Linked DNA regions of Pigmentiphaga sp. H8. The protein of the gene in region 4 interacts with the protein of the main gene of each other region in a pairwise test. Links are inferred from orthologs where the notes say so. Each region holds a gene or a part of one and is shown on either strand. Other genes may lie near its edges.

Region 1 (3,066 bases), 380 kb from region 4 along the record:
AAGGCAAGCAAGGCATCGTAATAGCCGTTGGCGTTGAGCAACCCCACCGGCTTGGAGTGGTAGCCGATCTGTTGCCAGGTCAGCACCTCGAAAAGTTCGTCCAGCGTGCCGAAACCGCCGGGCAGCGCGACGAAGGCGTCCGAGAGTTCGACCATGCGGGCCTTGCGGGCATGCATGGTCGGCACGACGTACATGTCGGTCAGGCCCTTGTGGCCGACCTCTTTTTCCCACAGCCGTTCGGGGATGACGCCGGTCACCTGCCCGCCCGCCTCGAGCGCGGCATTGGCCACGTGCCCCATCAGCCCGACACTGCCGCCGCCATATACCAGCCGCATTCCCCGCCCCGCCACCGCGCGCCCGAAGTCGCGCGCCACGTCGGCAAAGAAAGGATCGTTCCCGGCACTGGCGCCGCAATACACACAAACCGCATCCATCTAAATTCCCTCGACTTTTGGATCCCTGGCCAGCAGGCGCGACACTGCCTGCGCCGGCGGCACGCGGTCGAACAGCACCGCGCAGACGGCCTCGGTGATCGGCATCTCGACCCCGCGGCGGCGAGCCAGGTCGCGCACGGCCGGCGCGCAGCGCACGCCCTCGGCCACCTGGGTCATGTCGCCCAGGATCTCGTCCAGCGACCGGCCGCGGCCGATCTCCAGGCCGACGTGGCGGTTGCGGGACAGGTCCCCGGTGGCGGTCAGGATCAGGTCGCCCAGTCCGGTCAGGCCGGAGAAGGTGTCTGCCTGCGCGCCCAGGGCCACGCCCAGGCGCGTCATCTCGGCCAGGCCGCGGGTGATGAGGGCGGCACGGGCGTTGGCGCCCATGCCCAGGCCATCGCCGATGCCGCAGGCGATGGCCATGATGTTCTTGACGGCCCCCCCCACCTCGACGCCGACGATGTCCTCGCTGCCGTAGACGCGGATCGCGCCGCCGTGCAGCGCATCGGTGACGCGGCCGCGCAGTTCCGCGCTGGCGCTGGCGATGGTCAGCGCCACCGGCAGGCCCCGCGCCACTTCCTTGGCGAAAGACGGCCCCGACAGGACACCGGTGGACAGCCCCGCCGCACCGGCGAACGCGGCCTCGGCGATGGCGTGCGGCAGGCGGCCGGTGTCCGCGTCCAGGCCCTTGCAGGTCCAGGCCACCGCCAGGTCGTTCAGGCCGTGGCGGGCCACGCCCGCCGCCACCTCGCGGCAGGCCTGCTCCATGCCGGCCACCGGCACGCCCAGGATCAGCAGCGGGCGCGGGGCGCCGCGCAGGTGCTCGAACAGGTCATCGAGGTCGCTGGTGCAGCGCAGGTCCTGCGGCAGCGCGACCCCGGGCAGGTAGTCGGCGTTCTCGTGGGTATCGGCGATGCGGCGCGCCAGCTCGGGCCGGCGGGCCCACAGCATGGTGGCATGGCCCCGGGCGCAGGCGGCGGCCAGGGCCGTGCCCCAGCTGCCCGCCCCCAGGACGGCGACGCGCAGGCCCGGCGCCATGTCCGCCACGGTGCTGGCGCCGCTCAGTGCTTGGTGCCCGGCGGCAGGATCAGGCCGGCGTCGTTGCCGGCCTGGGCCACCTGCTGCTCGGCGGCGGCCTGGGCCACGCGCTGCTCGTAGATGGCCTGGAAGTTGACCTCGGCCAGGTGCAGCGGGGCCATCGACGCGCGGGTGATGGCGTCGGCGATGTTGCTGCGCAGGTAGGGGTAGATGATGCCGGGGCAGGCGATGCCCAGGATGGGGTCGAGCTGTTCCAGGGGGATGTTGGCCAGTTCGAAGATGCCGGACTGCTTGCCTTCGACCAGGTACAGGACCTTGTCGCCGACCTTGGTGGTCACGGTGGCGGTCACGGTCACTTCGAAGACGGTCTCGGCCAGCGCCTGGGCGCCGACGTCGATGGCGACCTCGACCCCGGGCTGCTCGGTTTCCAGGAAGATCTGGGGCGCGTTGGGCAACTCCAGCGACAGGTCTTTCAGGTAGACGCGCTGGATGTTGAACACGGGGGCTTGCTGCTCTTGATTGTCGGACATGGGAGAAAGTCTGGAAACGGAAAGCCTGCTGGCTGAACCCGGCCCCCGGTACGCGCGGGGCCGAAACGTATGCACCAAAAGAACATGCCGGGGACACGCCCCGGCCACAACGAAATCAATGGTCCTGCTTCGCCGGGCCGGCAAGCAGCGGTTGCAGCCCGCCCGCGCGGTCGAGCGCGGCGAGTTCGTCGAAACCGCCCACGTGCGTATCGCCGATGTAGATCTGCGGCACCGTGCGCCGGCCGGTACGCTCGATCATCTCGGCCCGGCGCTCGGGCTCGGCGTCGATGCGCACCTTCTCGATCTCCTGCACGCCGCGCTGCTTGAGCAGCATCTCGGCGCGCATGCAAAAGGGGCAATACCCCGTCGAATACATCAGGACTTTCTGCATGGCGCTATCCCTTCGCAATGGGCATGCCCGCCTGCACCCAGCCGGACAGGCCGCCCGACAGGCTGCTGACTTCGGCGAAGCCCTGGGCCTTGAACTGAGCCACCGCCTTGGCCGCGTCGCGGCCGTTGCTGCCCACCAGGATGAGCGGCTTGTTCTTGGGCAGGCCGGCCGCCTTCTGCGCCAGGTCGGCCAGCGGCACGCTGCGCGACTGGGCGATGTGGCCAGCCGAGAAGTCGGCCGCCGGGCGCACATCGACGAACACCGCCTGGCGCTGGTTCGCCGCGGCCGTGGCCTCGGCCGCGCTCATGGCGCCGCCGGACTGGCCGCCGCGCAGCGATTGCCACAGCAGCAGGCCGCCCGAGACGAGAGCCAATGCGATCAGGAGAATGTTGTCGAGGATGAATTTCACGAGCGGACCCTGGGAAACCTGGTGAGAGGAACACACGTGCCGCCGGCCGGACAGCCTGGCGTTACGCGCGCTTACGAATTCGCAAAACGGCGGGAAAACCACATGATCCGCCGGTTTTTTGCCATTGCGGCGGCCCGATTCCGGTCCCACGGCAAAGACAATGCCGCAGGATTATAAAATGTCGGGATAGGCAGCCGTTTTTTCAACGGGCTGCCGTCCGTCCCCGCCGTTTTCCGGGCGGGCAGCCGAATTGTATTCAACCTT
Region 2 (3,155 bases), 580 kb from region 4 along the record:
GAGCGCCGGTTCCAGTCCAGGCTGAAGATCAGGGCGGCGGCCAGCAGCACGTGCATCAGCACCGCCAGGCCGAAGGATTTCCACTTGCCGGGTTCCGGCGGTCGTCGGAGAGGTCGGTTGGATCGGTCGTTGGGCGCCATGGGCAATCAGGAGCCTTGTTGCTTGACCAGCAGGCCGACCCGCTTGACGCCCTGGCGCTGCAGGTCGTCCATGACTTTCAGCACGGACTCGTATTGCGCCTTGCGGTCGGCGGAGATGACGACGGGCTGGTCGGGATGTTCGGACTGGCGTTCGCGCGCGAGGCGGGCGAGGTCGTTGCGCGGGACGGCATGCGGCGTGCTGTCGCCGCGCTCGCGGTCGCGGATGGTGACATTGCCGTCGGCGGCCAGGATGATCTCGAGCGGCTTGACCGGTACCTGCGAGGCCTTGCCCACCGTGGGCAGGTCGATCAGGCCCGGCGACATCATGGGCGCGGTAACCATGAAGATCACCAGCAGCACCAGCATGACGTCGATGTACGGGACGACGTTGATCTCGTTCATGGAGCGGCGCCCACCTCGGCCGCCGCGGTTGCTGGAGCGGTTCGAGGGCATCAGCGCACCTGTCGTTGCAGGATGTTCAGGAACTCGTCGATGAAGCTGTCGAAGCGGATGGACAGCCGGTCGATGTCGTGCGAGAACCGGTTGTAGGCGACCACCGCGGGAATGGCGGCGAACAGGCCGATGGCCGTGGCCACCAGCGCTTCGGCGATGCCGGGCGCGACGCTGGCCAGCGTGGCCTGTTCGACGTTGGCCAGGCCGCGGAAGGCGTGCATGATGCCCCAGACCGTGCCGAACAGGCCGACGTAGGGGCTGACGGAGCCGGTGGAGGCCAGGAAGGCGAGGTGGGATTCGAGCGAGTCCATCTCGCGCTGGTAGGCGGCCCGCATCGCGCGGCGGGAGCCGTCCAGCAGCGTGTTGACGTCGCTCAGCTTGCTCTGGCGGCCCTTGACGAATTCGGCCATGCCGGCCTCGAAGATGCGCGCCAGCGCGCCTTGTTCGCCGCGCCGCGTGGTGACCGCCTGGTGCAGCATGTTCAGGTCGCCGCCGGACCAGAAGTCGGCCTCGAAGCGCTCGGTCTGCTGCTTGGCGCGCTTGATGGCGAAGTGCTTGCGGAAGATGTAGGTCCAGGACATCAGCGACACGATGGCAAGGATGGCCATCACGCACTGGACGGTAAAGCTTGCCTGGGTGATCAGGGACAGGATGGACATATCCTGGTTGACGTTCATGCAGAGTCCTTTGGGGGGGCGAAAGAGGATGCCTGAAGGGTTGATGTCGGGGTTAATCGGTTGCGGGTTCCGCCGCGAGCGGCGCGAGCGCCCGGACGAGATCGGGCGGCAGCGCGCGCGGCCGCAGCGTCGCGCGATCGACGCATCCTACCTGGACCTTGCCGGTCGCGAGCAGTTCATCGCCGCGCTCGCAAAACTGCAGGAAATCGATGGAGGCCTTGCCCAGGCGGGAGACCTGGCTGCGTATCGTCAGGCTGTCGTCCAGGGCGGCGGGCCGCCGATACTGGGTGTCGATGCCGCGCACGACGAAGATGCAGCCGGTCAGGTCCGCCAGCGCCCGCTGTTCGACGCCCAGCGCGCGCAGCCACTCGGTGCGGGCGCGTTCGAAGAACTTGAGGTAGTTGGCGTAGTAGACCACGCCGCCGGCGTCGGTATCTTCGTAGTAGACCCGGATCGGAAACCGGAAATCTTCACTGGCGGGTTGGAGCACGAGGCGGAACCTTGGACGAGTCTGGCGAGCTGAGGCCGATGAAGCCCCTGGGGCGAAATTGTAAACAACCCGCCGGTCCGGGGCATCCGGCCACCATGCGGGCATTGTGCCAAATGTGACGGCTTGTAAAGCGGGAAACTTTAGCGCGCCAGGGCCGTCAGACGCCAGGAAGCGTTGATTGCAAGCCTGTGCGGCTTCGGGTGCGTGGGTGGCGCCGTCCGGGTTATCGACGCTTCCACCCTTCTTTTACAGGTCGGGCGATTCTGCACCGAGCTGTCATGGCCGCGTCATCGACGCCGTTCATGATCTCGTCCGACTTGATGTCAACTGTGCCCTGCACAGTCGAACCCGTGACCTGGGGGATGCCCAGCACGGGTTTTGTTTTTGTACCCCCCTACGCGCTGACGCGCGCCCAGTATGGTGAGCCCCCAGCCGCTACGCGGCAGCCCCCCAAGGGGGCCGGGACCCGCCTTGGGGCGGCCCGGCGCCGGGTCCCGGGGGCGATGCGGGTGGACCGCCGGATCCGCCGCATCCTGGGTCTGCCTCGATCATTTCCGTATCAACTGGAAAACAGATCGCCACCGGTTTGCGTGGGCGGGGTCAGGCCCAGGTGGCGATAGGTGCCCTGGGTGGCGATGCGGCCGCGCGGGGTGCGTTGGACGTAGCCGTGCTGGATCAGGTAGGGCTCGATCACGTCCTCGATGGTGTCGCGTTCCTCGCCGATGGCGGCGGACAGGCTGTCCAGGCCCACGGGGCCGCCGTCGAACTTGTAGACGATGGCTTCCAGCAGCTTGCGGTCCATGATGTCCAGGCCGGCCGGGTCGACGTCCAGCATGGACAGGGCGGCGTGGGCGACTTCGCCGGTGATGCGGCCGCCGGCCTTGACCTCGGCGTAGTCGCGCACCCGCCGCAGCAGCCGGTTGGCGATGCGGGGCGTGCCGCGCGAACGGCGCGCGATCTCGCGGGCGCCGTCCTCGGCGATGGCGGCGTTGAGCAGGCCGGCGCTGCGGGTCACGATGGAGGACAGCTCGTCGGCGGTGTAGAACTCCAGGCGCGCGATGATGCCGAAGCGGTCGCGCAGCGGGTTGGTCAGCATGCCCGCGCGGGTGGTGGCGCCGACCAGCGTGAAGGGCTGCAGGTCGAGCTTGACGCTGCGGGCGGCGGGGCCTTCGCCGATCAGGATGTCGATCTGGAAGTCTTCCAGCGCGGGGTACAGGATTTCCTCGACCACCGGGGACAGGCGGTGGATCTCGTCGATGAAGAGGACGTCGTTGCGTTCGAGATTGGTCAGCAGGGCCGCGAGATCGCCCGGCCGCTCCAGCACCGGTCCGGAGGTCTGGCGCAGCTGGACGCCCATCTCGCGCGCGACGATGTGGGCCAGCGTGGTCTTGCCCA
Region 3 (3,261 bases), 2.7 Mb from region 4 along the record:
CGATTCAGGACAACGAGACGTTCGATCGTACGACTGTTGCTGGCGGGCGGATGGTCAAGCGAAGGAAAGGCCCCAAGCATTAGTTCTACCAACACACCGATTACCACCCCAATGGCTTTGAACCCTCCCCCGTGGTACTTGAGCCCGATACCGCCTTTACCCAATTTGATGTATGGGTTTCTCGGAACTTAGATTACGGAGTTCGCCCCGGATCGGATAGGCAATCCACCCGATGATTATCATCGGTCACCACAAGCCAAAAACATTCGTACGATGCGGTTACCTTGACCCCTCAATGAGAATTGCTTCCATCCAATTTTTTGCCGGATATTTGTCATCAGGTACGCATGAGCAGGGTTTATTCGTCCACGAGCCTCGCGTGTCGACGGCAAGAAAAGCAGGCCGCCCGACCGCTCCTGCCCTGCCCATTCGATGTTGAAAAGGAGACCGCCACTGCATGGATTTTCTGGCAACCGCACGCCTTTACACCCGGGTCGTGGAACTCGGCAGCATGTCAGCCGCCGCGCGCGAATTCGAGATGGGACAACCCGCGGTCAGTGAACGCATCGACAGGCTGGAGAAATACCTCAGCACCAAGCTGCTGATGCGCAGCGCGCGGACGCTCGCCTGCACCCACGAAGGACAGCTCTTCTATGACCACAGCAAGGCCCTGCTTGCACTGGCAGAAACCGCCATCGCTTCGGTCTCGATCCGAGGAAAGGAAAACCTGATCCGGGGCCCCGTACGCATCGCGTCGGCGCACTGCCCCGGGGAAATTCTCCTTCCATCGATCCTCATGCGCGCCCGGATGAAGCACCCCGAACTGCGTATCGACCTCGTCTTGAACGACACGATCGTCGATCCGATCACCGAGGGTGTCGACATCTCGCTTCGTCTTGGCCACGTGGGTGAAGGCAGGTTTGTCGCCTACCCCCTCGGCAACGTCCGGCGCGTTCTCGTGGCCGCGCCTTCATTCCTGAAACACGCCGGATCCATCAGCGTGCCGTCCGACCTGTCCAACCATCCCTTCATCCGTTCCAAGGGGACGTTCGCCAACGAGCAGCTTCCGTTGATCACTGCGCGTCAAGACACCGAGTTCGTACGCATCCAGACGATGGTCACCACCAGTCATTGGCGGCCACTGTATGAGTTGTTGATCGCCGGCGGCGGGATCGGCGTGCTGCACTACGCGGCTTGCGCAAATGCGATTAGAAGCGGAGCACTGGTCCGGGTCCTGCCCAGCCACTCGATTCCCGAGCTGCCGTTTCATGCCCTCGTGCAAGGTTTTCGTCCCGCATCCCCCAGGATCCGGGCCGTCCTGGAAATCCTCAAGACGGAAATTCCCCTGGCGCTCCAACAGGCGTCCGCGCCGCTTGCCGAGGAATGATGCCGTGTCTGGGCGGCACGACAAAAAAACCCGCGATCTCGTGAAAGATTCGCGGGTTTTTTGATGTACCAGAGAGATTCTGGAGAAATCCTGGTGCCGTCGGCGAGACTCGAACTCGCACAGCTTTCGCCACTACCCCCTCAAGATAGCGTGTCTACCAATTTCACCACGACGGCTTGCGTGAGCCCGCTAGTATATAACATTTGCGGGCTCATCAGCGGGATTCCCTTCAGTTTTTCTGGGCGGGCGCCTCGGGCTGGGCAGGCGCGGCCGGCGGCGTGGCGGGCACGGACGGGACCGACGCATCGGGGGCGGCCGGGGCCGGTGCGGGCGTACTGCCGGGAACCGCGGGCACGGACAGGTCGCTGGGATGGCTTTCCATGACGCCGCCCTGCGAGGCGGCGGGAGCCGGACGGCCCAGGTAGGCCAGCGCGGCGGTGGAGATGAAGAAGACGACCGCCGCCCACTTGGTGGTGCGCGACAGGAAGTTGGCCGCGCCGGCGGCGCCGAACAGGCTGCCGGCGGAGCCGCCGCCGAAGGCGGAGCCCATGTCGGCACCCTTGCCCTGTTGCAGGAGGACCAGGACGATGATCGTCAGGGCGGAAATGACCTGCACGATCAGCAGGACGGTAAGTGTTACGGACATTCAAGCACTCCGGGTTGTTGCGCCCGCCTCGGCGATGCGCAGGAAGTCTTCGGCCACCAGCGAGGCGCCGCCTATCAGGCCGCCGTCGATGTCGGGCATGGCGAACAGTTCGGCGGCATTGGCCGCCTTGACGCTGCCGCCGTACAACACACGCACGCCGGCGCAGTCGACGCCCTGGAGCGCGGCCCGGATGGCGGCGTGCACTTCCTGGGCCTGTTCGGGGCTGGCGGTCTTGCCGGTGCCGATCGCCCAGACGGGTTCGTAGGCGATGACCATGGCGGCCACGGCTTCCCGGCCCAGGGCCAGCACGGGCTTGAGCTGTTCGTCGATGACCGCCAGGGTACGGCCGGCTTCGCGCTCGGCCAGGGTCTCGCCCACGCAGACGACGGGGGTCAGGCCCGCGCCCAGCGCGGCCTTGGCCTTGTCGGCCACGAGCTGGCTGGTTTCACCGTGCAGGCTGCGCCGCTCGGAATGGCCGGCCAGCACGTAGCGGCAGCCGAAATCGGCCAGCATGGCGCCGGACACTTCGCCAGTGTAGGCGCCCTGCGCATGGACGCTGATGTCCTGGGCGCCCCAGGCGATGTCGGAATCGGTCAGCGCGGACTCGGCCTGGGCCAGGTACGGAAACGGCACGCAGACGCCGACGTCGCAGGCGGCGGCCCCGGAGGACTGGTTCCAGCCGCTGCGTATGGCCGAGAGCAGCTGGCCGTTGGTGGCCAGCGCGCCGTGCATCTTCCAGTTGCCCAGCACCAGGCGGCGAATGTTCTGTTTAGTTGCCATCGACAAGAATCGAAAAATGCCCGCGCGGACAAAAATATGCGGGCAAAACCTCGATTGTATCGGCTCCAGCGCGCGGCTGCAGCCGATGTCGCAAAAAATGCTGGGCGCGAAGCGCGTAGGGGGGCTAAACCGTCAGCACGATCTTCCCGACGTGCTCGCCCGACTCCATCATGGCGTGGGCCTTGTCCGCCTCGCGCAGCGGGAAAGTGGCGTAGACCACGGGCTTCAGTCGGCCGGACTCGAACAGCGGCCAGACGTTCTGGCGCAGCGCGGCCGCCACCTCGCCCTTGAACTGCGCCGAACGCGGGCGCAGGGTGGAACCGGTGATGGTCAGGCGCCGGCTGAGCACCCGGGCGAAGTCGATCTCGCCCTTCGCGCCGCCCAGCAGCGCGATCAGCACGATGCGGCCGTCTTCGGCCAGGCAGTGGATGTCGCGCGCGACGTAGTC
Region 4 (3,628 bases):
CTCGCGCCAGCCTTCGCCCCTGCTGCCCAGCGTGCCGCCCATCGCCCAGGCCGGCCTGCCTTCCTACGTGTTCGAGTCGTGGTTCGGCCTGCTGGCGCCCGCCGGCACGCCCGCGCCGGTGGTCCAGCGCATCAACGCCGCGGTGGCGAAGGTGCTGGAGATGCCGGTCATCAAGGAGCGCCTGGCCACCCAGGGCGTGGCGCCGGATGCCATGAACGTCGATGAGTTTGGCAAACTGTTCGTCCAGGACAGGCAACTGATGGCCCGCATCGTCAAGGAGGCCAGGCTCACCCGGGATTGACCCGGACCGGTCCCGGCCAGGGGCGGGCGCCGTCTCCGGGCCGGGCCAGCCTCCGGGGCGGCGGCCGGGCGGGGATGTCCATGCGGACGGCGCGCGCGATTCAACGTCCTCCCACGGTGCTAAACTGGCTGGCTTATCCCCTATCCCGGCTGGGATGCTAGGCCACGGCCCGGCCCCGGTTGCTTGCAAATATCGCGCATGGTTTCCTCTCTGCTCAAGAAAATTTTCGGCAGCCGCAATGACCGGCTGCTGAAGCAGTACGGCAAGTTGGTCGCTCGGATCAACACGCTGGAGTCCCAGACCGCCGCACTCAGCGACGAGCAACTCACGGCCCGCACGCAAGAGTTCAAGCAACGCTACCAGAACGGCGAGTCGCTGGACGACCTTCTGCCCGAGGCCTTCGCCGTCGTGCGCGAGGGCGGCAAGCGGGTGCTGGGCATGCGCCACTTCGACGTCCAGCTGCTGGGCGGGATCGTGCTGCACAGCGGCCGCATCGCCGAAATGCGCACGGGCGAGGGCAAGACCCTGGTGGCGACGCTGCCGACCTACCTGAACGCCATCGCCGGCAAGGGCGTGCACGTGGTGACGGTCAACGATTACCTGGCGCAGCGGGATGCGGCCTGGATGGGCCGCCTGTACAAGTTCCTGGGCCTGTCGGTGGGCGTGGTGGTCTCGCAGCAGCCCAACGAGGAAAAGATCGAGGCCTACCGGGCCGACATCACCTACGGCACCAACAACGAATTCGGCTTCGACTACCTGCGCGACAACATGGAATACCGCGTGGAGGACCGCCGCCAGCGCGCGCTGTTCTACGCGGTGGTCGACGAGGTCGACTCCATCCTGATCGACGAGGCGCGCACGCCGCTGATCATCTCGGGCCAGGCCGAAGACCATACCGAGATGTACATCCGGATGAACGCGGTGCCGCCGCTGCTGACCCGGATGGCGTCCGAGCCCAAGTCCAACGAGCCCGAGCCCGAGGGCGACTTCTGGGTGGACGAGAAAAGCCATCAGGTCTACCTGTCGGAAGCCGGCCACGAGAAGGCCGAGCAGATCCTGGAGCGCCAGGGCCTGCTGCCCGAGGGCGAGTCGCTGTACGAGCCGCGCCACATCAGCCTGATGCACCACCTGATGGCGGCGCTGCGGGCGCACAACCTGTTCTTCCGCGACCAGCACTACGTCGTGCAGAACAACGAAGTGGTCATCGTCGACGAATTCACCGGCCGCCTGATGGTGGGCCGCCGCTGGTCCGACGGCCTGCACCAGGCGGTCGAGGCCAAGGAAGGCGTGAAGATCCAGAACGAGAACCAGACCCTGGCCTCGATCACCTTCCAGAACTACTTCCGGATGTACGAGAAGCTGGCTGGCATGACCGGCACGGCCGATACCGAGGCCTACGAGTTCCAGGAAATCTACCGCCTCGAGACCGTGATCATGCCGACCAACCGGCCCATGATCCGCGCCGACCAGAACGACCAGGTCTTCAAGACCGACCAGGAAAAGTACAACGCCATCCTGGAAGACATCCGCGATTGCCAGAAGCGCGGCCAGCCGGTGCTGGTGGGTACCACCAGCATCGAGAATTCCGAGCTGCTGTCGGCCATGCTGGTGAAGGCCGGCCTGAAGCACGAGGTGCTCAACGCCAAGCAGCACGCGCGCGAAGCCGAGATCGTGGCCGAGGCCGGCAAGCCCGGCCACATCACCATCGCCACCAACATGGCGGGCCGCGGCACCGATATCGTGCTGGGCGGCAGCGTCGACAAGCAGGTGGACCTGATCCGCGCCGACGACGCGCTGTCCGAGACCGAGAAAGACATCCGCATCGCCCGCGTGCGCGACGAATGGAAGCCGCTGAACGAGCAGGTCAAGGCCGCCGGCGGCCTGCGCATCATCGGCACCGAGCGCCACGAATCGCGCCGCATCGACAACCAGCTGCGCGGCCGCGCCGGCCGCCAGGGCGATCCGGGTTCGTCGCGCTTCTACCTGTCGCTGGAAGATTCGCTGATGCGCATCTTCGCCGGCGACCGCGTGCGCGCCATCATGGAGCGCCTCAAGCTGCCCGAGGGCGAGCCCATCGAGGCCGGCATGGTCACCCGCTCCATCGAGTCGGCCCAGCGCAAGGTCGAGGCCCGCAACTTCGACATCCGCAAGCAATTGCTGGAGTACGACGACGTCGCCAACGACCAGCGCAAGGTCATCTACACCCAGCGCAACGAAGTCCTGGAAGCCCCCTCCATCGCCGACGTGGTCGCCAACCTGCGCGTGGCCACCTTCACCGAGACCTTCCGCGGCTACGTGCCCGAAGACTCGGTCGAGGAACAATGGGACGTGCCGGGCCTGCAGAAGGCGCTGGAGCTGGAATGGCAGGTCGAGCTGCCGCTGGCCGAGATGGTGGAAGCCGAACCCAACCTGACCGACGACGACCTGCTCGAGCGCGTGCTCAAGGCCTCGGCCGACGCCTACGATGCCAAGGTGACCCTGGTGGGCACCGAGATGTGGGGCCAGTTCGAACGCTCCATCCTGCTGCAGTCCATCGACACGCACTGGCGCGAGCACCTGGCCATGCTGGACCACCTGCGCCAGGGCATCCACCTGCGCGGCTACGCCCAGAAGAATCCCAAGCAGGAATACAAGCGCGAAGCCTTCGAGCTGTTCTCCAACATGCTGGACCGCATCCGCAACGACGTCGTCAAGGTGCTGATGACCGTGCGCGTGCAGTCGGCCGAGCAGGTGGAACAGGTCGAGCAGGACGCCGCCCTGCCGCACGTGCAGAACGTGCAGTACCACCACTCCGACTACGACGAGGCCCTGGCCGCCGCCAATGCGGCCGCGGGGTCCGGACAGGAACCGATGCGCAACGTGCTGCCCAAGGTCGGACGCAACGATCCCTGCCCCTGCGGCAGCGGCAAGAAGTACAAGCAGTGCCACGGCCGGCTCGCCTGACGCGGCGTCCCGCAACGTGACGAGAAAAGACCGGCGCTTGCCGGTCTTTTCATTGGTGGTGGGGTAGTATTCCGCCGGCATGCCTCCCGCGGGCCGATCATTCCGGAGCTTCGTCCATGTTCTCCGTGCGCCACATCGAAGCCTTCCAGGCCGTCATGGTCACTCGAAGCATGACGTCGGCCGCCGACGTGCTGTTCGTGACGCAGTCCGCCGTCAGCAAGCTGATCAAGGAGTTCGAGGAGCAGGTGGGATTCGAACTGTTCACCCGCAAGCGCGGTGGACTGGTGCCTTCCCCCGAAGCCCACTCGCTGCTGGCCGAGGTCGACCGGCTGTTCCTGGGGCTGGAAAAGATCGCCTTGGCCGCCGAACGCATCCGCTCCAAGC

What was found.
Region 1: the proteins of secA (region 4) and secB interact in binary tests that used the Escherichia coli proteins (3 or more experiments, as listed by UniProt). The link is inferred for Pigmentiphaga sp. H8 from one-to-one orthologs.
Region 2: the proteins of secA (region 4) and ybgC interact in binary tests that used the Escherichia coli proteins (3 or more experiments, as listed by UniProt). The link is inferred for Pigmentiphaga sp. H8 from one-to-one orthologs.
Region 3: the proteins of secA (region 4) and secG interact in binary tests that used the Escherichia coli proteins (3 or more experiments, as listed by UniProt). The link is inferred for Pigmentiphaga sp. H8 from one-to-one orthologs.

The regions. Positions count from the first base shown.
Region 1 is NZ_CP033966.1:5,331,552-5,334,617, forward strand. Bases 250-2,950 are described here. They hold secB (protein-export chaperone SecB), read right to left. Parts: upstream 2,003-2,950; coding sequence 1,496-2,002; downstream 250-1,495. Other genes in these bases: EGT29_RS28610 (TIGR00730 family Rossman fold protein), read right to left, coding at 250-434; EGT29_RS28615 (NAD(P)H-dependent glycerol-3-phosphate dehydrogenase), read right to left, coding at 435-1,472; grxC (glutaredoxin 3), read right to left, coding at 2,118-2,393; EGT29_RS25140 (rhodanese-like domain-containing protein), read right to left, coding at 2,398-2,802. Also shown: more of EGT29_RS28610, read right to left, coding at 1-249. UniProt on the Escherichia coli protein: One of the proteins required for the normal export of some preproteins out of the cell cytoplasm. It is a molecular chaperone that binds to a subset of precursor proteins, maintaining them in a translocation-competent state.
Region 2 is NZ_CP033966.1:4,370,203-4,373,357, reverse strand. What follows is about bases 42-2,831. They hold ybgC (tol-pal system-associated acyl-CoA thioesterase), read right to left. Parts: upstream 1,761-2,831; coding sequence 1,323-1,760; downstream 42-1,322. Other genes in these bases: ruvB (Holliday junction branch migration DNA helicase RuvB), read right to left, coding at 2,320-2,831; tolQ (protein TolQ), read right to left, coding at 593-1,270; tolR (protein TolR), read right to left, coding at 147-593; tolA (cell envelope integrity protein TolA), read right to left, coding at 42-140. Outside these bases: more of tolA, read right to left, coding at 1-41; more of ruvB, read right to left, coding at 2,832-3,155.
Region 3 is NZ_CP033966.1:2,285,202-2,288,462, reverse strand. The notes cover bases 326-3,221. They hold secG (preprotein translocase subunit SecG), read right to left. Parts: upstream 2,034-3,221; coding sequence 1,617-2,033; downstream 326-1,616. Other genes in these bases: EGT29_RS10815 (NAD(P)H-quinone oxidoreductase), read right to left, coding at 2,938-3,221; tpiA (triose-phosphate isomerase), read right to left, coding at 2,034-2,813; EGT29_RS10835 (LysR family transcriptional regulator), read left to right, coding at 458-1,387. In the rest of the region: more of EGT29_RS10815, read right to left, coding at 3,222-3,261. UniProt on the Escherichia coli protein: Subunit of the protein translocation channel SecYEG. Overexpression of some hybrid proteins has been thought to jam the protein secretion apparatus resulting in cell death; while this may be true it also results in FtsH-mediated degradation of SecY.
Region 4 is NZ_CP033966.1:4,950,458-4,954,085, reverse strand. Bases 182-3,444 are described here. They hold secA (preprotein translocase subunit SecA), read left to right. Parts: upstream 182-499; coding sequence 500-3,244; downstream 3,245-3,444. Other genes in these bases: EGT29_RS23290 (LysR substrate-binding domain-containing protein), read left to right, coding at 3,361-3,444; EGT29_RS23300 (tripartite tricarboxylate transporter substrate-binding protein), read left to right, coding at 182-301. Outside these bases: more of EGT29_RS23300, read left to right, coding at 1-181; more of EGT29_RS23290, read left to right, coding at 3,445-3,628. UniProt on the Escherichia coli protein: Required for protein export, interacts with the SecYEG preprotein conducting channel.